Regions from separate parts of the Paenibacillus sp. FSL K6-2859 genome, predicted to be linked through region 2. Evidence: riboswitches for the same ligand, from Rfam matches in the RefSeq annotation. Region 2 holds a riboswitch; the other holds the start of a gene.
The links. A riboswitch is a leader RNA that binds a small molecule or an ion and turns the genes downstream of it on or off. The one in region 2 is predicted to bind cyclic di-GMP.
Positions count from the first base shown of each region.

Region 1: linked by a shared signal. The riboswitch ahead of MHB64_RS21480 (thiamine pyrophosphate-binding protein) and the one ahead of MHB64_RS02470 (choice-of-anchor A family protein) in region 2 are both predicted to bind cyclic di-GMP.

Region 1 covers NZ_JBBOYU010000001.1:4,786,879-4,793,050, forward strand. The annotation lists gene MHB64_RS21470 (helix-turn-helix transcriptional regulator) at 1-405, shown strand, start outside; gene MHB64_RS21475 (methyl-accepting chemotaxis protein) at 528-1,778, shown strand; cyclic di-GMP riboswitch class I at 1,969-2,064, shown strand; gene MHB64_RS21480 (thiamine pyrophosphate-binding protein) at 2,222-3,862, shown strand; gene MHB64_RS21485 (carboxymuconolactone decarboxylase family protein) at 3,873-4,241, shown strand; gene glpK (glycerol kinase GlpK) at 4,628-6,121, opposite strand.
Region 2 covers NZ_JBBOYU010000001.1:558,040-564,211, reverse strand. The annotation lists gene MHB64_RS02475 (alpha/beta hydrolase) at 1-82, opposite strand, end outside; gene MHB64_RS02470 (choice-of-anchor A family protein) at 255-2,492, opposite strand; cyclic di-GMP riboswitch class I at 2,603-2,693, opposite strand; gene MHB64_RS02465 (hypothetical protein) at 3,186-3,578, shown strand; gene MHB64_RS02460 (winged helix-turn-helix transcriptional regulator) at 4,023-4,397, shown strand; partial or broken gene MHB64_RS02455 (NAD(P)H-dependent oxidoreductase) at 4,462-5,004, opposite strand; gene MHB64_RS02450 (YjcZ family sporulation protein) at 5,546-5,677, opposite strand; tRNA gene MHB64_RS02445 (tRNA-Thr) at 5,883-5,954, opposite strand; gene MHB64_RS02440 (MTH1187 family thiamine-binding protein) at 6,050-6,172, opposite strand, start outside.

The sequences.
Region 1 (6,172 bases), 4.2 Mb from region 2:
GCCAAAAGCGAGGATGAACTAAGAACCTTTCGTGTGTCCAGATTAGTTAACGTTGAGGAGACTCATGAGGGGTTTAAAAGACCTGATGACTTTGATTTAAAACAGTACTGGGAAGAGTCCACCATGGCCTTTAAAGCAGCACTGCCAAAGTATCAAGTAAAGCTAAGGGTTAGAACATCTGTCTTAAAAGAATTACAGCGAGAAAGATTCGTCTCTGTCCAATTGATAGAGCCAACCAGCAATGCAGAGTGGGTGAACATAGATGCCGAATTTAATACGATCGAGTCTGCCTGCCGGATAATCCTTTCTTTTAGTCCCTCAGTTATTGTACTTTCACCACAAGAACTTTTAGAGATGGTAAAGTCTTCTATCACAAAAATTTCCGCTATTTATGAGGATTTTTGACACGAAATCTAAAGAACTACTCCTAAAAGAAGATTTATGTCAGTTCTTACTATAGACCAATCACCTTTAAATCCCATATAATAACACCAATACATAATATTAATAAGGAGGACATTATACCAATGAACTGGATGCATAAACTTCCGTTAAAACAAAGAATTGTTGCCGGATGTTATCTCATTGCCGCACTATTTGCCATTCCTGTTTTAGTTACTTTTATGATCTTAGGCAACATTATTTTGGGTATTGTTCTAATCGTTGTTCTTGCTGCTTTAACTTTACCCGTGGCCCGCTTTATCGAGAGAACGCTTACATCTTCTTTTGATGACATCGCGAATGTATCTCATAGTATTTCTAAAGGGGATTTTACTAGTAGAGCTGACGAGAACGGGTCTATGGGGGACGTAAGTCGTTCCTTTAATACTATGATTGACAAGCTCAAGAAGATTTTAACAGAAGCATCGCAGATCACGCGCCAGGTTATGGATGCAAGCCGTGGAATCGAAGATAAGAATCAGAACTTAAAAATTGTCATGGCACAGGTAGCCTCTTCGTCAAATGAGCTAGCTCTTGGGGCAAATGAAATATCTACGGATATCGCTGAAATGACAGAATCTATTAAAGATATTGAGAATAAAGTCTCCAATTATACGAACTCAACGAAAGAAATGAACAGACGTTCAATACATACATTAGAACTGGTTGAACAAGGGCGCCAATCCGTAGATACTCAAGCTGAAGGCATGCGCAAAAACATCCAGGCTACTCAAAAAGTAGCGGATACTATCGAGGCCTTGTCTCATAATGCTCGCGGAATAACGATGATCACAAAGACCATCACTGAGATCGCTGAACAGACTAACCTGTTATCGCTGAATGCCTCTATCGAAGCAGCACGTGCCGGAGAACATGGTCGAGGATTTGCAGTAGTCGCACAGGAGGTCCGTAAGCTTGCCGAAGAATCAACGGCTTCAACAAAGGAAGTCTTTGGTTTAGTTCGGAGCATTGAAACTGATATTAAACAAGCGATTGACAATATCGCTATCAACGAAGAAGTCGTACAGGTACAGAATGAGATGATCACTCAATCTGCTCATATCTTTGCTCAAATTGTACAAAGTGTGCAGTATATTACCGAGCAGATCTCTTCCTTCTCTTCTGAAAGTGATCTTATGCTGGAAAGTGCCTTGAAAATCTCAGGTGCAATAGAAAATATATCTGCAATCACTCAGGAAACTGCTGCTGGCACCGAAGAAGTGTCGGCTGCAATGAATGAACAAATTAATGCCCTGCAGTCCGTCGCAGAAGAAACTGAGAAAATGACTCAAGCCGTATTTAATCTACAGAAAACGATCCATATCTTCAAGTTTTAAACAACTTGCATAACGAATAAACCAAGCCATAAACCGTCCTCTAAGTTTGTCTTAGGGGACGGTTTATTTTCTATTATTTCATAGGTTTGACAAGACTTTCGTCAAAATTCGAGTTAATTTGCGATAATATATTGACAAAGGATGATCCCAAGGAATATATTGTAAAGGAAAATTCTTCTTATAAATTTTAAATTAATATAGGCAAAATCTTCGAAAGAGGATGACGCAAAACCATGGATCTACAGCCTCATTTTTACTCTGAGGCCATGATTGCCAGGTTGCTAAGGACCCGGGACGGCTGAACTATTGTTCAGTCTTTACGGCGATTTACGCCACCAACCTGTGCCCTTTTTCGGAGCACAGGTTTTCTATTTTTGAGTTTATTGATCAATCAGATCACTTCGAAAGATCAATAACATAATAAATATTAATCAACTTGTGAGGTGTATCTTTTGAAGACAGTCGCAGATTATATGGCGGAAGCACTACGTAACCTCGGAGTGACCCATTCTTTTGGGATCATTGGTAAATCGATTTGTCCCGTAGTTCTTAAGATGGTAGACTATGGTATTGAATTTATTCCAGGGAGACATGAATCCAGCTCCGGATTCGCAGCAGCTGGATACGCGCTGAAAACTGGTAATCTAGGCGTAGCATTTGGTACTTCTGGTCCAGGCGGAACTAACCTGCTTACAGCAGCAGCACATGCGAAAGCCAACAACTTGCCAGTGCTGTTTATTACGGGCCACCAATCTATTAAAGAGCTTGGAATCCCCCAATGTCAGGACTCTTCCTCTTACTTAGCTGATTTAGCGGAGATGTTCAGACCTGCCACCTTGTTCAGTAAACTTATTGAACGCGGTGATCACTTTAGTACTATTTTTAATCATGCGATTTCAATTGCTCTTAACCAACGTGGGCCTGTTCATCTTTGTGTGCCGTTTGATGTACAGACAGAAGGATTGGAAGAGTGCAATATTGTAATTCCCGAACGCGAATCTCTAGTAAGTCTAGCGAATATCGACAGAGTAGTTGATGCTATCAATGCCTCAAAGAATCCTTTGATTATTGCGGGTAAAGGGGTCAATCGATCTGGGGCGCATAGCCAGCTTATTCAGCTCGCTGAAACTTTTAATATACCAGTAGTAACATCACCTGGTGGTAAAGGGGCTATGGTTTGGGATCACCCACTCTATCATGGTCCTATTGGTGTTGGAGGTTGCAACCACGGGGATGACCTGTTGAATAAAAGTGATCTATTTATAGTTCTAGGATCACGATTAAGTGATATGACCGTCTGTAACCTAAAACGGGAGAATCACCCGACAACATTAATTCAATTTGATATTGATCCGACCTTTGTTGGAAAAATCTTGTTCTCCAAAACGATACCAGTCACTGGTGATCTACGTGATAACCTAGTGTGCTACCTAAATCATATTGATCCTAATCATATTACTAAACGTGAAGCTATCCCTTATGTAGATTATTCAGAAGAGCTTCCCAGTCTGAAGAATCTTTCCCTTGCGTCTATTATGAGCACGATGAGTGATCTGATTCCTGACAATAATACAGTATTTGTTGATGACGGCAGTCATGGATTCAATGCTGCTAAATGGTACAAGGTTAAGAAACCAGGCAGTTTTGTATTTGATGCTTATTTTGCTTGCATGGGTAATTCTATCGGTATGGCTATTGGTGCAAAGGTTGCAGCTCCTGAAGAAACTGTCTTCTGTATTACAGGTGATGGCTGTTTTATGATGCTAGGTACAGAAATAAACACCGCCGTCTGCAAAGATATCCCTGTCATCTTTATCGTAGTAAATAATAAGCAACTCGATATGGCGCTTAAAGGGATGGAAAAAACTACTGGCCGTATTGATGGAACGATATACGAAGTCCCAATGGACGTTGTGAAATTTGCCGAGTCTCTAGGAGCGACAGGCTACAAGTGTGAGACTGCGGAACAATTCTCGACTGCAATTAAGGACGCCGTTGCTCTTAACCGTGTTGCAGTTATTGAATTATTAACAGACCGTGATGAAGTCCCTCCGACTGCACACCGTACTTTGAACCTAAATTAGGAGGCTCACTATGAAAGATAATGTTAACAGTGGTCTGAACCACTTCACGAATCTCTCAGGAGACTATGGCGCTAAAGCACTAGCTCCGATTAAGGAACATTTCCCTGACTTGGCAGAATTCATCATGGGTAATGCGTATGGAGATATTTTTCAACGCAATACCATTGAAGCTGACTGGAAGGAAGTCTCTGTTATTTCTGCTCTAATTGCAATGGGCCAGTTCGATCAATTAGGAGTTCATTATGTTATGGCTCTTCGTGTAGGAGTTACTGTAGAACAGCTCAAAGGGATTCTACTACACTTAGTACCCGCTATAGGGGCACCTAGAATCATCACAGCCTTTAATATTCTTCTTGAAACCATAGAAGAGATCCAATAAATAATAATTCGACATAAATATACACATTTCGTCTTTATTATTGTGATTTAAGAAGATAGATTACTATAGGAAAGATCGAACGTGGAGATAAAGTTCTGTCCTGGACAGTGGGCGCTGGATGGAAAAACGTAACATTTGTTATTGAATATCAAGCGTTACAACATAAAAAGCGGCAGGCCAAGGATTAACCTTAGCTTGCCGCTTTTTATGTTGATCTGGTCTTTAGGACTCGCTAGCAAAGAATAACCCCTTTTCAGTTAGCGCACACCTTATTTCATCAAGCCCTTTTGGTCCCATCCCATGGAGTGCCCGAAGTGCAGGCTTTGAAAGTCCACTCGGTAGCTCAGATTCTGTTCCGTTAACCATGGACATATGCATCTCCCTGATTACTGATATCTTTCATGTTTTTCCCAACCCATGGTACGCGCTACAGCGTCTTTCCAGGCGTTGTAACGTCGTTCACGCTCATCTATACCCATTTCAGGTGAAAAAACCCTCTCAGCTTTGTTAAAGCTTTCTAGTTGTTCTCTTGTCCAGACTCCTGAGGTTAATCCAGCCAGAAGTGCTGCCCCCAGCGCAGTCGTCTCCGCATATGTAGTTCGAGTCACTTCACTCCCGAGGATATCAGACTGGAACTGCATCAGCAAATCATTACGAACAGCTCCCCCATCTACACGAAGTCCGGTCAATGGCATGCCTGCGTCTTTTTCCATCGCCCCAATTACATCTCTAGACTGAAATGCTAGCGACTCTAACGTTGCTCGTACCAAATGTGCCGAGGTCGTCCCTCTTGTCAGACCGAAGACTGCTCCACGTGCGTACATATCCCAATAAGGTGCACCTAGTCCAGTAAAAGCAGGAACGACCACAACCCCTTCGCTGTCCTCCACTTCCCGCGCTTTGTCTTCTGAGCCTGCTGGCTCCGCTATGAGGCCTAGCCCCTCCTGAAGCCATTGTACAGCCGCTCCGGCTACAAACACACTGCCCTCGAGTGCATAGTAGAGTTCATCCCCCATTCCCCAAGCTACAGTGGTCAACAATCCATGACTGGAGACTACAGCTTCTGTACCTGTATTCATTAGAATAAAGCATCCAGTTCCATATGTGTTTTTGGCACTTCCGGGTTCAAGACAAGTATGTCCAAACAAAGCAGCCTGCTGATCTCCCAATACAGAGTGAATAGGTATTTCTGCCCCGAACCACTGCGCATCTGCTGCTCCAAATTCACTACCGGACATTCTCACTTCCGGCAGGATGGAGCGGGGTACACCAAGCTCTTCCATCAGCTCTTCGTCCCAGCAGCGCTTATGTAGATTATATAGCATTGTACGCGAAGCATTAGTTACATCAGTAGCATGTACAGCTCCACCAGTAAGCTTCCAGATTAGCCAGCTGTCTACGGTCCCAGCTAGTAGCTCGCCATTATTCCCCCGCTCTCGTGCGCCGTCCACATGATCAAGAATCCAGGAGAATTTAGTTGCAGAAAAATAAGCATCCACAACGAGTCCAGTCTTGCTAGCAATGAGTCCCTCTAATCCCTTATTCTTGATCTCTTCACACAGCTCTGCAGTACGTCTGTCCTGCCACACAATCGCAGGATAAATCGGCTTACCCGTTGCTCTATCCCAGATTAGGGCCGTTTCCCTCTGATTTGTAATTCCAATAGAAGATATTTCCTGAGGTGTTATCCCGCCCCGAGTAATCGCATCTCTTGCAGCTGCAAGCTGTGACGCCCAAATTTGCTCTGGGTCATGTTCCACCCAGCCAGGGTGTGGGAAAGATTGTTTAACCTCGTATTGCCCTTGTGAGACGATTCTAGCGTCCTTATCGAACACTATGGCTCGTGAACTAGTAGTCCCTTGGTCTAAAGATAAAATCATTTGCTGGCCTCCCAAGCATAAACAATGAGATATGTTCCACGATGAACAAGA
Region 2 (6,172 bases):
TAATAGCAATGCCATAAAAGAAAAAGCCAGCATAGATCAGAGCTCCAATAACGATGACAGCACTAATGAAGAACCATACCAATTCGTCTTCCCCGTCCTTTCCTTATGTTCGTTGTAAATCAGTATAACATCTACTTAGAATGCGCCAAAATAGAACAATCATGACAAAATAGAGCCGCCATCGGAATATGTCCCGAAAGCGGCTCTTCTATTCTTCACGGCTTAGCTTGCGTTCACGCTATAATCACCGTTTATTATTTCTTGTTCGAGAATCTATTTCTCATTAGCAATCCAATAAGAGCAAAACCTAGACCTGCTGCATAATAAGGAACTGGACTTGATTCTCCCGTTTTTGGCAGTTCATCCACAGGTGGATTACCTAGCGGAATTGTATCATCCACTACTGCAATATCCTCTGGTGACGGCGTTTCCGTTGCCACCGGTCCTAGTGGGATTTCATCGTCGTCAACAAGGACTTCTGTATTGCTCGACGGGGTTGGTGTGGGTACTGGTGCTGGCGTCGATGAAGCTACAGGACCCAGCGGCACAGGGTCATCATTAACAACAATAGTGCCAATTACAAATGATGGTGTTGGTGTCGGAAACACCGGAGGCTCCGGCGTTGGCGTTGGTGTCACTTCCGACGACGATGTCGGTGTTGGTGTTGCCTCTGGCGACGATGTCGGTGTTGGCGTCACTTCCGACGACGATGTCGGTGTTGGCGTTACCTCTGACGACGGCGTCGGTGTTGGCGTTGCTTCCGGCGACGGTGTCGGCGTTGGCGTTGCTTCCGGCGACGGCGTCGGTGTTGGTGTTGCCTCTGGCGACGGTGTCGGTGTTGGTGTCACGTCGGGTGTTGGTGTTGGCGTCACGACTGGCGTTGGCGTTACTTCCGGCGTTGGTGACGGTGTCACGCTTGGCGTTGGCGTTACTTCCGGCGTTGGTGACGGCGTCACGCTTGGCGTTGGCGTTACTTCCGGCGTTGGTGACGGCGTCACGCTTGGCGTTGGCGTTACTTCCGGCGTTGGTGACGGCGTCACGCTTGGCGTTGGCGTTACTTCCGGCGTTGGTGACGGCGTCACGCTTGGCGTTGGCGTTACTTCCGGCGTTGGTGACGGCGTCACGCTTGGCGTTGGCGTTACTTCCGGCGTTGGTGACGGCGTCACGCTTGGCATTGGCGTTACTTCCGGCGTTGGTGACGGCGTCACGCTTGGCGTTGGCGTTACTTCCGGCGTTGGTGACGGCGTCACGCTTGGCGTTGGCGATGGTGTCACGCTCGGTGTTGGTGTGTGCGTTGGTTTTGGTGTGTGTGTTGGCTTTGGTGTCGGTGTTGGCTTTGGTGTCGGCGTCATGCAAGGCGTTGGCGTCGGTGCCACGGTCGGCGTTGGCGTTGGGGCCACGGTCGGCGTTGGCGTTGGTGCTACGGTCGGTGTTGGTGTTGGTGCTACGGTCGGCGTTGGCGTCGGTGCCACGGTCGGCGTTGGCGTTGGGGCCACGGTCGGCGTTGGCGTCGGTGCCACGGTCGGCGTTGGTGCTACGGTCGGTGTTGGTGTTGGTGCTACGGTCGGCGTTGGTGTCGGTGTCACGGTCGGCGTTGGTGTCACTGTTGGTGTCGGCGTCACTGTTGGCGTCGGCGTAGGAGGCGACTCTACCCCTTCATATGGATACCAATGCATCTGCACACCACCAGCAAATCCTTTCGCAATCAATGTCCCATGCAGTTCTCCGGAATTATAAGTTACTTTTGCAAGCGGAGCTAGAATAGTTCCTTCTATTGTTAAACTTCCAATGTTTACAGTGCTAGCTTCATAAAAATTAAATAATACCTTGTTAGGGCTGCCTCCCCAAATTTGAAAGCTTGGAATTTCAACTGAACTTCCGCTAACGTTAACGATAACTGTGGCGTTATTTGCAATATTAAACTGTAAGCCATTAGCACCAACGAAATCAGCAGCACTTAGATTAAGAACGTTAAATGATTCCGGAGCATCAATTGTTATTTTCCCATATTCCTTTTTGAAAGTTCCGACTGTAGCAAGTGAAGAGAATTCATTAGAACGTCCAATAAGATATTGCTCTTCATAATCAAAATCAATAGGTGTCCCTTTTCTCGCTGGTTCTTTAAGATCTACACCGTTTCTGATAAAAACACCACCATGAACGGATGCTCCATGAACAGTCCCATTAGTAAAAGTGATGTCATTGCCAGCAATAAGGACATCTCCACCTGGATTATCCTTGGATACGCCGTAATTCTGCAAAGTAATATTACCTTTGGCCGCCAGGCGCCCGTGAACCTGATCATTAGATTGATTGAAGTCACCAAGGATAAAAGTATTAAAATTTCCTGCAATGCCTAACACAGGTGTAGGAATATACGGAAGCACAGGCCCTGCCGCACTGACCAAATAACCACCTCCAGAAAGCCCACTACCCACCATCAAAATCCCCGCTATTACTAATGAGAGCAACGGTTTCATTCTTCTTTTCAAAATGCGCACCTCCTAAAACTATGATTTATAATTAAACAGAATAATTACCAGAACTCTAAAGAACCTAATAACAAAAAAAGACCGCCAAAAAAGAAGTAGAATTCCCTTCTCATGGCAGTCGGACGGTCATAGTGTCTTTTAGACACTTTAGACTCCTGAACTTTGCGTCCCACCCTTTCAGGCGGTTTGCTATTATCATGATTATATATGTATAGCCTTTGCAAATTAGAACTAGTAGCTTAAGCATCCTATTAAATAATGGTCTATGACTTTTAATACTTTGGAACTAACAATAGTTTAGCGCTCCATCCCCTCAATTGTCAATCAATTCCTTTTGATATTTACACGCGTAAGCAAGCACAAAAAAAGCGCCAAAAGGCGCTTCACACAAAGGTTTTCCTTCAATTTTAAAGTAACTTTATCCAACCTAATATCGATATCCATAATGGAATACTTAGAATCAAACCAAATACCATTCCACGGGCGAGACTTCCTTCCTCTTTCATCCAAATTCTCCCTTTATATAAGTCTGAAGCATTAATTTTTATTATTACAATTTTAATATATTTTATTCTTTCTAATTTAATTGTGAATTTAATCACATTGGACTAGCTGTTTAGAAATACCATTGATTATTTTTGGAATATCGGGGTAGAATACGAATATACGTTCCCATTAGGGGTGATGAGATTCATGCATAGAGCTGAAAGCAGGGACAATATGCTGGTGAAATCTTATTTATTGCTTCCGATGATTTTATCAGCTTTCGAACGGGACTCCGCCATTCTATCTGCACATTTACGAACACCCGCCCCCTATCTGGAGGTTCTTGAAACAGCCGCAGCAGTTGCTACAACAGATTTAAGAGATGTTCGTTCAGAGATGAGAAAACGGGGAATCAAGGTTTATGAGCAGAACAGACTTAATGCAGGGATCGAAGCCAAATTTATATGTCGTGGATACCATGAACGAATGCTGCTATTAAACGACATTGTCGCTGCCCAAGCTGCAATTCATATGCGCAGATATCTCGGTCTGGATATTTCATCTTTTAAGAGCTATGAAGAGCAGTATCAGATTAAGTAAAGCCGCGTAGAGGCTGTCCCCCTTCCCCCCATTTCCATTAGCGAACAAAAAAATAGGCCTTACCATGGGAGTTGGCAAGACCTGAGAGATTTATACCACAAAACACTGGGGGGTGTTTGGTGTCTTCAATATAAACCTTGAACCTGAAAATAAGATGATGCTCACATGAAAATTACATTAAAAACATCAATTCGTCGCTTAGACTATCCGCTTGACACTTTTGATTTCCAACCAAAGTAGCCCGCTTCGCCGACAGAAAAACCGACCGATGGATAGCTAGCCACGAGTGCTTTGAACTAATTGTTTTAAAATGATATAGTGGGTTCGTTGCTCGCAGGATGACTTGGTAGCTGGTTGTAAAACATAATAAAGTCGAGACCTGAGTACGGAGAAGCAATAGGCGTTTGCCTTTTCGTTATATTTTCTGAAGGAGGGTAATAGCCCATGAGTGATGAAATCTGTATACCACCTGGCATTCATCAGAAGGACACTAGCTTCGGCTACACCTTGTCTATCATTAGTGGTAAATATAAAATGACTATTCTCTACTATCTCTCTGAAAACAAGATCGTGCGATTCAATGAACTGCAACGAGGTATCGGTACAATACCTTTTAAGACGTTAAGTGTTATGTTGAAAGAACTGGAAGCGGACTGTCTCGTCAGGCGCGAGGAATTCCCCCAGATTCCCCCTAAAGTTGAGTATTCCTTGACTGAGAAGGGCCAATCGCTTATTCCGGTGCTGGATATGATGTGCACTTGGGGAGAGAAAAATTCCGTTCCAGCCGCGCAAGAGATAACAGTACCGTTTACGATTTAGCGACGACTTATGACAAAAGCAGCATTTCCATTAATGAAAATGCTGCTTTTTGTTTCAATTCTAATTACATATTATCGATAAATTCAACATAGCCTTGCGAACTGATGTCCAATTTTTTAAAATAATCCGTACTTCCTACCGTCTTAGATTCCGTACCATAAATGGCATAGAAGGAACGATAATCAGCGTTGCAGTAAACAAAAGTCGTGTCAAAGGGAGATAAAATACGGTCAAGCCCGTAGCCGAGTTTACCATCTTCACTGAAGTCTTTTTCACTTCCTCCGGCAGTTACAGCTAATGCGATTTTACGATTTCTTAATTTATCACTCTTCGAGCCCTATGCCCATCCGTAAGTAAATACTTCGTCCAGCCACTTTTTAAGCTGAGGCGGACTACTAAACCAGTAGACAGGGAATTGTAAGACGAGCTTATCATGCGCTTAAATTAGTTGTTGTTCCTTTTCCACGTTGATTTTTTCATCGGGATAGGCTTTGTACAGCTCATGTACCGTATATTTGTCTGGATATTTATGGAGTTCTTCGATCCAGCGTTTATTAACAACGGATGTTTCGATGTTTGGGTGCGTAACGACAACAAGTGTTTTCAATGGTGTATCCTCCATGTTTGAATCAGATTTAGGACTTGAGTTATACCTCCCATCACGCCATCGCGTAAGTATGCACTTTTAGTTCACGTACTTACCTAAAGGTAAGCATTGCAACCTGTCTGCACGTATATTGACGTACAGTCTTCGGGGCGATTCTCATCTTCGGTGTACACCCAAATATCACACAAGAGAGACTGGGTCATTCCTCCATCAATGTTACACTGGATACTTATTCACATGTTCTCCCCAGCTTACAAGAAGCAGCCCTTCGAGGGATCGGCGACTCCATTCTTGAAACGTGCAAAGAGGTCGGGATTACGACTGATCCCTCACTTTACTTGAGTAAAGGTTAGAAGGATGTTAGAAGATAGGTGATTTCAAGACAAACGGCGCGGTTCGGAGATCCCCGAAAACCGCGCCGTTATTCCATTCTTAGAGATGCTGGTGAAGGAAATTGAACCCCTGGGCTACACCAGATTAAGGCTGATATAGCTCTGTGGAAGCACATCCTCAAGCTTCCAAGCAAAACATCCTTCTCATTTTATAGCAAGATAGTCTTAGAAATAATTACAAGGAGGATAAACAGTACCAAGATTGCACCGGTAGATGTAAAGGCTCCTCCGATACCGCCACCATATCCGACACCACCAAAGCCAGCAATATTTTCGCTCATTTTAAATTTCCTCCTTTGTATTTAAGTTCATCTTAGCTTATGAAATCCACACTATAGTGCTTGGGTAAATAGGTAATTAGATATCTATCCATTTAAAGCCCCGACCGTAGGCAAAGGTTAGAAGAATGTTAGAAAATAGATGATTTTAAGACAAATGGCACGGTCCCGAAATCCCGGAAGCCGTGCCATGCGCAATTCTTAGATATGCTGGTGAAGGGAATTGAACCCCCGGCCTACGCATTACGAGTGCGTTGCTCTACCCCTGAGCTACACCAGCTTAAAGCTGATTTTTCTGTCAAACAAAAAATATTATACAACTTCCACCCAGAAACGCAAGCCTATTTCTCTCTATTTCCCTGCTCTCCCGAATTGCTATTCCATCTGTAGTTTACGCTCCACAGATTCCAGCTTTCCACGGCTAGTAGAGGGTTTATCTCGGCGGTCGTCTATTTTAAGTGAGGTAGAGACACGCTCTGCACCTGCGGCAAAAGGAGA